One region of the Pantoea sp. LS15 genome, then DNA from elsewhere that is predicted to be linked to it. Evidence: riboswitches for the same ligand, from Rfam matches in the RefSeq annotation. Region 1 holds a riboswitch; the other holds the start of a gene.
The links. A riboswitch is a leader RNA that binds a small molecule or an ion and turns the genes downstream of it on or off. The one in region 1 is predicted to bind cobalamin.
Positions count from the first base shown of each region.

Region 1 (4,318 bases):
CCAGCGCGGAGCGTCTGTTTTGCAATGTCGCAGACGACCCTTCTGCTGCCACCTTTATCTCACCGGCCATTATTGACCATTCGCCGGTCATTATTGCACTTAGTTGCGGAGGCAACGCGCCGGTCTACAGTAAGATCCTCAAAGCACATGTCGCAGCCCATCTTCCTCCGGACATGCGAGAAAGCGTGCGGCTGGCGGGGGCGCTGCGTGAAAGGGTGAACGGCGCATGCGTTGACCGGGATCGCAAGCGCGCATTTTGGGCCGCATTCTTCCGGCATGTTCCGCTGCAACAGGCTTTAGCGCAGAATCACGAGCAAGAGGTTAAGCAGCAGGTCGAGTGGCTCATCCAGCACAAGTTGCTGTCAGAGTAGCGTCACGCCGCCTTTTACCATCCGCAGCAGGTGCTGTTCAGGCCAGTGACGGGTGAGCTGTTTTTTTGCTAACAGCCATTTCACATAATCGACATCGTCTTTATTTCTGTCCAGCATCAACCCCACGACGCTGCCGCTGTGCGCCACGTTCACCCCGTAGATGCCGCACTCCTCCACCAGTGAGAGCAGTGCGTCAAAATCCGGTTTAGGTAACAGTGTCTGGCTGGCGATGGCGCTGAGGGTTGCCGCTTCTCCCATCCGGTAAGGGTTTTGCGTCATACAGGATTCCTGTACTTTTTCCCATGCACGCTTCAGCGCTGGCGCACCGGCATGTAACCCAGCCTGACGTGGGATGCGGTGATAATCGGCCGTGCGCAGCGTTTGCGGACTTTCAAGAACAAGCAGATCGAGATTGGGCTGGGTGTCACATGAAATCTGCGTGGAAGCGTCGTTATGATCGAAAAGGGTCAACTGGTGAAACACGGTACTGTCGGTAGGTTCGAGTGAAACGCAAAGCGTTGCCAGTGTGCTTTCGTCAAGCTGATGCCCCAGATGGTGGGCGGTGGCGATGGCGGTGGCGGCGATATCTGCGGTGCTGCTGGCCATCCCTTTGGCAATCGGGATGGTCGAATGCACATCAATGCGGATATCCTGGCTCAACTGCGCCGGGTAGTGCCAGTGCTGCAATAACCGCTCGACCATCGCGCGCGACAGTGGGCGTTCATCCGCCAGGGCTGAGCCGTGGCTCACCTCAACCATGCTGTACCATTCGACAGGGCAGGAGACCAGTTTCTCACTGCCCAAAATCCAGCCCTGGATAAGCTCACCGCACGACGCGGGGCATTGCGCAACAGCCACGTTTCCACCTTTCTGGTCTGCAAATTCTGAAGCATAGTGTCATGAGGATATCCCTCGTACCTTGATATACCGCAAATTCTCCCCTGGATAACCTACATATTATTCTGCAATTCTGCTGAATACGTTACGCATCAATAAAGCCACACGAACTTACGTTGAATAGCAATATTATGTGCTAGCCAGGTTTTAATACCTTAATGAATTTTGATCACGATAAAATGAAAAAATATCAAGTGGTGCAATAACTTGTCGTAGCGCAATAAATATTGAGATTTTAAGCGTAATTATCTTTGCTTTTAATTTTTTGTGATAAAACGTTGAGTTATTGAGGAAGGTGTCAATTATTCTGGCGCCACGTTTTACACAGCATGTATTTCATTACGGTTAAGTATTTGCCTAAGGTGAAGTGAAACGCCGTAAATAGCATTGCTGTTTTATAACGCGCTATTTTCTCATTATGTAAGCCGACCGGTTTGCCACATTTGTGGTAGGGAAGGGGGTGATAATCCCCCGCAGCCCCCGCTGCTGTGATGCTGACGACCCCGTAATGACCACTGATCGTGAGATTGGGAAGGACGGGCGAGGAGGACGCTAAGCCAGAAGACCTGCCTGTCGGGAACGTTCAACAACTTCGGTGGGAAGTGGGTTGTACTGATACATCATACAGTCGAAAGACTGGGGTTACGTGTATCTATACCTCCCGACCACCCTGGACAGGATCAGGGCCATGGCGGCAAAGCAGTACGCGTTTGTTCTTGCAGGTACCGGAAGCGGTTGTGGTAAAACCACGGTGACGCTAGGCCTGTTGAGTCTGTTAAAACAGCGTGGGTTACGCGTCCAGCCATATAAAGTGGGCCCTGACTATCTTGATACCGGCTGGCATACCAAAGTCAGCGGTACGTCCTCCCGCAACCTCGACAGCTTCATGCTCCCTGAACCGATACTCAACGCGCTGTTCTGCGAGCATATGCAGCAGGCGGATATCGCAGTGATTGAAGGTGTGATGGGGCTGTATGACGGCTACGGCACGGATCCGAATTATTGCAGCACCGCCGCGATGGCAAAACAGTTGGGCTGCCCGGTGATACTGCTGGTGGATGGCAAGGCGGTCTCGACTTCAATTGCTGCCACGGTAATGGGCTTTCAGCGATTTGATCCCACCCTCAATATTGCCGGGGTGATTGTCAATCGCGTCAACAGCGAATCACATTATCAGTTGCTCAAAACGGCAATTGAACACTACTGCACGGTACCCGTCCTGGGTTATGTGCCGCGCGTTGAAGGCGTCGGTTTGCCCGAGCGCCATCTGGGACTGGTCACCGCCCGGGAGTCGGTCGCGGACCTGCAGACCTGGCAAAATTTTGCCGCCATTCTCGAACGTACGCTGGACATCGGACAACTTCTCTCGCTCAGCCAGATGGTGTCACTGCCGCAGGGCTCCTGGGCTGCGCTCCCTGATGGGGACGCCGGGCGCGGGTTGACGCTCGCGATGGCCGATGACGAGGCCTTCAACTTCTATTATGCGGATAACATCACGCTACTCGAACGTACCGGGGTCGACATTATCCGCTTCAGCCCGCTGCGCGACACCCATTTACCTGACTGCCAGATGGTCTGGCTCGGGGGCGGTTACCCGGAGCTGTACGCGGCACGGCTTGCGGAAAACACCACGATGCTTGCCAGCCTGCGGGAGGCGCATCGGCGAGGCGTGGCGATCTACGCCGAGTGTGGTGGGCTGATGTATCTCGGCAGCACGCTGGAAGATAGCGCGGGGATCACCCACCGGATGGCCAATGTTATCCCCGGCCGCAGCAGGATGGGTAAACGGCTGACCCGTTTTGGCTATTGTGAGGCGCAGGCGCGCCAGTCCACGCTGCTGGCCGATAGCGGAGAGGTGCTGCGTGGGCATGAATTTCACTATTCCGACTTCTCTCCCCAAACCCCCGCGGTACTGGCGTGTCGCAAAGTACGCGATGGCGTAACGATGCAGGAGTGGGCGGGCGGCTGGCAGGTTGGCAACACGTTCGCAAGCTATCTGCACCTCCACTTTGCCCAACGCCCCATGATGCTCAACCGCTGGCTGACGGCGGCGAGGGGGGCGCTATGACCCTGCTGGCGTGGTGCGTCGCGTGGTTGCTTGATGTCATCATCGGCGACCCGCAAAACTGGCCGCATCCGGTGCGCTGGATAGGCAACCTGATCAATGCGATGCAGCGGAGTATTCGCCGCTGCTGTCATAGCGACACGGCGCTACGCATTGGTGGCGGCGTCATGTGGCTGGTCGTGGTGGGGCTGACCTGGGGCATAGCCTGGGGCGTACTGGCGCTCGGACGGATGGTTCATCCCTGGCTGGGCTGGGCGATTGAGGTGTGGATGATGTTTACCGTGCTGGCCGGGCGCTGTCTGGCAAACGCTGCACGGGACGTTGAACGTCCTCTGCGAGCGGGCGACCTTGATGAAAGCCGCGAAAAACTCTCCTGGATAGTGGGACGCGATACGTCTCAACTTCAGCCGGAACAGATCAACCGGGCGGTGGTGGAGACTGTCGCGGAGAACACGGTCGATGGCGTTATCGCCCCACTGTTTTTCCTCATGCTGGGCGGTGCGCCTCTGGCGATGGCCTATAAGGCAGTGAATACCCTCGATTCAATGGTGGGCTACAAGCACGAAAAATACCGTGCGATCGGCATGGTCAGCGCCCGTATGGATGACCTGGCGAACTATATCCCCGCTCGTCTGAGCTGGTTTCTGTTGAGCATCGCGGCGTGGCTATGCCGTGACGATTTCTCCCGCGCGCTGCGCCTCGGCTGGCGCGACCGCTACAACCACAGCAGTCCCAACTGCGCGTGGGCAGAAGCGACGGTCGCTGGCGCGCTGGGCATCCGGCTTGGCGGACCCAACGACTATTTTGGTCAGCGCGTAGAAAAGCCGTGGATTGGCGAGGCGCTGCGCCCGATTGCGGTAGACGACATTTCCCGAACGATTCGACTGATGTGGGTTTCCTCCACCCTGGCGCTGGCGCTGTTTATCGCAGCACGCTGGTTGATGGTTGGCGTGGCCTGAGGACAAGAGACAATGCAATACATCCA
Region 1 covers NZ_JAAVXA010000004.1:263,453-267,770, reverse strand. Annotated here, with positions in the region: gene HED65_RS09090 (precorrin-2 dehydrogenase/sirohydrochlorin ferrochelatase family protein) at 1-371, shown strand, start outside; gene HED65_RS09085 (GHMP family kinase ATP-binding protein) at 363-1,229, opposite strand; cobalamin riboswitch at 1,682-1,856, shown strand; gene HED65_RS09080 (cobyrinic acid a,c-diamide synthase CobB) at 1,957-3,336, shown strand; gene cbiB (adenosylcobinamide-phosphate synthase CbiB) at 3,333-4,292, shown strand; gene HED65_RS09070 (cobalt-precorrin-8 methylmutase) at 4,305-4,318, shown strand, end outside.

Region 2 (4,318 bases), on a different contig from region 1:
CAAGGCAGGAAGGGAAACCGTACTCGCCGTATTGCAGGCGATGACCGCCAGCGCAAGGGGGTAACGCTTTTGTACCGCGGTGACAATTTCAACCACACGCTCAACAATAAACTCTTCGCTTTTTTCCCCGTACGGAAAAGCGACGTTATCAAAAGCGTAGATGTAATGGAGATTCGGCAGGAGATGCCGAATCTCATCATAGACCGAAAGCCCACCAACGCCGGAATCAAACACCAGCACAGTGGGACGCGGATCAGAAGGTGTAGCTGCCAGACAAGGTGTATTCCCGTCCTGCAGTTTGGTAGCCATAAACTGTCTCGTAATCTTTATCGAACAGATTGGCTATTTTACCACGAACTGTGAGGTGAGAGGTGACAGGATATGAAACTGCGATATCCCACAGGCTCACACCGCCCATTTTCACTTCGCGAGAAGGGTAGCCGCTGAAGTCATCGTCGTAGCGAGTGCCCAGATAACGGTATGCAAGATCCCAGTCAATATCCCAGGTTTGCCAGTCGAGCTGATATTTCACCTGCTGTTTAGAGCGACGCTTGAGCACTTCATTGGTGTTTGCATTGCGCGGATCAACATAGTCATAAGAGACCTGATGGCTTACCGGACCGGTATCAAACTGAGCGGTGGCTTCAACCCCTTCGATACGCGCTTTGTCCACGTTGTAAGGACGGTTCATCTGATCGTAACCAATCAGATTATCGACATCGTTACGGTAAGCGCTAACACGCCAGCTCACCGGGCCGGTTAAGCCTTCAAATCCGCCTTCCCACTGCTTGCTCTCTTCAGGTTTAAGATCCGGGTTGCCGTACTTCGTACTGTGGATCTGGCTCATGGTTGGCGCTTTATAGGCCGTACCGTAGGAGGCAATGAAGCGATATCCTTCGATAAACTCCCAGGCCGCGCTGGTTTGCCAGGTGCTGTGGTTGCCGAAGTTCGAGTTGTCATCATTACGGGCGGCGGCTTCCAGCGTCACGCTATCAAACTGCTGCATACCGGAGAGGAAAACACCCGTATTGTGCTGCTCGTAGCCTTTCTTCAGAGATGCCGTCCCCGGCTGGGCTTTCTGTTTCTGCCAGTCCAGACCTGCTCCGATATTACCGTGACCGACGGCCACATTGTTCATCCACTGAGCGGTGTATTGCTTCACATCATCCATGCTGGAAGAGGCTGCATAGCGACCTTTGCTCGGATCATAGTTCAGGTCTTTGCTGCGACCATAGCCTGCCACCAGTTGAGATTGATAAATTCCCTGGCTAAAGCGCAGACCGGTATCCCAGTTCTGGCTATACAGTTGACGCGTGTCCGGGGTGCCGAGTATCGCCGTGTAATCATCATTGTAAGTATCGTAACCGTCATACGCCGTGCGGTTGTCATAACCAAAACCACGGAAGAAGCCGCTCACGCTATCGGTGATCTGCTGTTCCACAGAGCCGTATAACGACTTACTCATAAAGCCATCACGATCCGGCTGGCGCGGGACATCGTTCGCAGCAATATCAAAACCACGGGTATAGGTGTAGTTACCCGCCATGGTGATTTTGGTTTTATCAAGAACCTGCTGGAAAGAGCCATCATAGGTTTGGTAACCCTTAGACCCCACACCCGCAGATATTTCCGCGCCCGGTTTATCGCGCCCGGTAATGATGTTGATCACACCGCCAATCGCGTCGGAGCCATACAGGGCCGAACGTGGGCCACGAATGTATTCAATACGCTGAATCAGGGAAGTCGGGATCTGGCTCAGGTCAGGAACGTTGCTGATCCCGGCGTTATTCAAAGGAATACCGTCAATCAGCACCAGCACATGGCGAGATTCGGTTCCGCGAATAAAAGTCGAAGAGTTCGTGCCCATTCCACCGCTTTGCGCGATATCCACGCCAGGCAGACGTGACATGATTTCCACCACACTCTTTGCCTGCCAGCGTTCAATATCTTCACGCGTCACAACAGATGTCGGAGCCAGAACGGTTTTTGCCGGTTGTTCAAAACGGTTTGCAGTCACCACCAACGAGTCTTCGCTATCCTGCGCCCAGCCCGAAAATGCCGTGACGGACAACGCCGTCAGCAGCGATACTTTTTTAATCATTGTTAAAGCATCCACAATATAAGAAGGATGCCGCAGGCCTCATCTATAGCACGCGATAATGAAACCAAATGCGACGTGATCCCGGCAGGTCTTCGGGCTAGGTGGCTTTATAAGGATGAAGACTTCCCATTTTCACAGTGTCTACAACTCTCATCCCGCCAGTCTTTACCGCTGCGCGTCAGCTCCAGATTTACACTGGATTCCCTTTTCACTCTCAGGAGACCGGAAACAGAATGCTACAATTAGACACGTATAGATGTCCAGATAGCTATTAGCCATTAAATCTGGACATCCCCTGAACAATGCCTACAATCCCCGCGTAATTCTTTATCACTCAGGACGCATCATGACCCCAGAACACCTCCCGACAGAACAGTACGACGCGCAGCTGGCAGAGAAAGTTGTCCGCCTGCAAAGTATTATGACGCCTTTCAACGCGCCCGTTCCCGAGGTGTTCCGCTCTCCTGTCAGCCACTACCGCATGCGCGCTGAATTCCGCATCTGGCACGACGGTGACGACCTGTACCACATCATTTTTGATCAGCAGACAAAATCCCGTATCCGCGTAGACAGTTTTCCGGCGGCAAGCGAGCTGATTAACCAGCTCATGACCCTCATTATGGACGGTGTGCGCACCAACCCAGTGCTGCGCAATAAGCTGTTCCAGATTGACTACCTGACTACTCAAAGTAACCAGGCGATTGTCTCTCTGCTGTATCACAAAGCGCTGAATGACGAGTGGCGTGAGCAGGCAGAAGCCCTGCGCGATGCACTGCGCGCGCAGAACATCAATGTTCATCTGATTGGCCGTGCCACCAAAACCAAAATCATGCTGGATCAGGATTACATCGACGAGCGTCTGCCGGTGGCAGGTAAAGAGATGGTGTATCGTCAGGTCGAGAACAGCTTCACCCAGCCGAACGCTGCGATGAACGTGCAGATGCTGGAATGGGCGCTGAAGGCGACGGAAGGGTCGACGGGCGATCTGCTTGAGCTGTACTGCGGTAACGGCAACTTCTCGCTGGCGCTGGCGCGAAATTTCGAACGCGTGCTGGCCACAGAAATCGCCAAACCATCGGTTGCGGCTGCACAGTACAACATCGCGGCCAATCATATCGACAACGTGCAGATCATTCGTATGGCCGCAGAAGAGTTTACGCAGGCAATGAACGGCGTACGTGAGTTCAATCGATTACAGGGTATCGACCTGAAGAGTTACCAGTGTGAGACGATTTTTGTCGATCCGCCGCGCAGTGGCCTGGACAGCGAAACCGAGAAGATGGTGCAGGCGTACCCGCGTATTTTGTACATCTCCTGCAATCCGGAGACGCTGTGCAAGAACCTCGAAACATTAGGCCAGACGCACAAGGTTGAACGTCTGGCGCTGTTCGATCAATTCCCGTATACGCACCATATGGAGTGCGGTGTACTGCTCACGGCAAAGTAATGTGGGCCTTGTAGGGCAGGTAAGCGAAGCGCCACCTGCCAAAAAAGCCGGATGGCGCTTCGCTTATCCGGCCTACAATGACAAAACCTTTTACTCTGGTAACTGGCTCTTACGGCTACGCATGCGCGAGCCAATCCAGAACACCAGCGCCACAGACAGTACCGCAGGGAAGAAGTTAGAGCCGATATCCGGATACTCGGCACGCACCACCGTGCTATACAGCAACACACCCAGAATAAAGCAGGCGGCAGCCAACCCCGGTAACCCGACCGGCATAGTGCGGTTCAGGTAACGTTGATGCAGACAGTAAACCGTCAGCACCAGTGCAATTAGCGGGAAAATCGAAAATGGCACGATTGAGCTAAAAATAGCGGCAAACGTACCATTAATGGATAAGCCAGCGATCAATGCCAGCAACAGCGTCCCTTTATCCTGACCTGACTGTTTCATTACTCACCTTCACTCTTCGGTTTGATGTGCCAGTTTCTCTTGTTCACGGCGATACCAGTAGTACGCACCTTTAGAAATCATGCGCAACTGTAATACCAGTCGCTCTTCGAGCTGCTTGCGTTGTTCAATGCTGATATCCAGCGCTTCGGCACCCGCGCTGAAAACAATCGTCACCATCGCCTCAGCCTGTGCTTCTGTAAACGCACGCGGCATATGGTTTTCGAGTTCAAGATAGTCGGCAAGTTCCGCGATGAAATGCTGAATTTCACGCGCGACGGCAGCACGAAACGCCGCAGAGGTTCCGGAACGCTCGCGCAGAA
Region 2 covers NZ_JAAVXA010000022.1:984-5,301, forward strand. Annotated here, with positions in the region: gene murI (glutamate racemase) at 1-309, opposite strand, end outside; gene btuB (TonB-dependent vitamin B12 receptor BtuB) at 254-2,101, opposite strand; cobalamin riboswitch at 2,168-2,343, opposite strand; gene trmA (tRNA (uridine(54)-C5)-methyltransferase TrmA) at 2,448-3,548, shown strand; gene HED65_RS21420 (YijD family membrane protein) at 3,639-3,998, opposite strand; gene fabR (HTH-type transcriptional repressor FabR) at 4,008-4,318, opposite strand, start outside.
Region 2: it holds a riboswitch for cobalamin, as region 1 does, so the genes downstream of both, btuB (TonB-dependent vitamin B12 receptor BtuB) here and HED65_RS09080 (cobyrinic acid a,c-diamide synthase CobB) in region 1, are expected to answer to the same signal.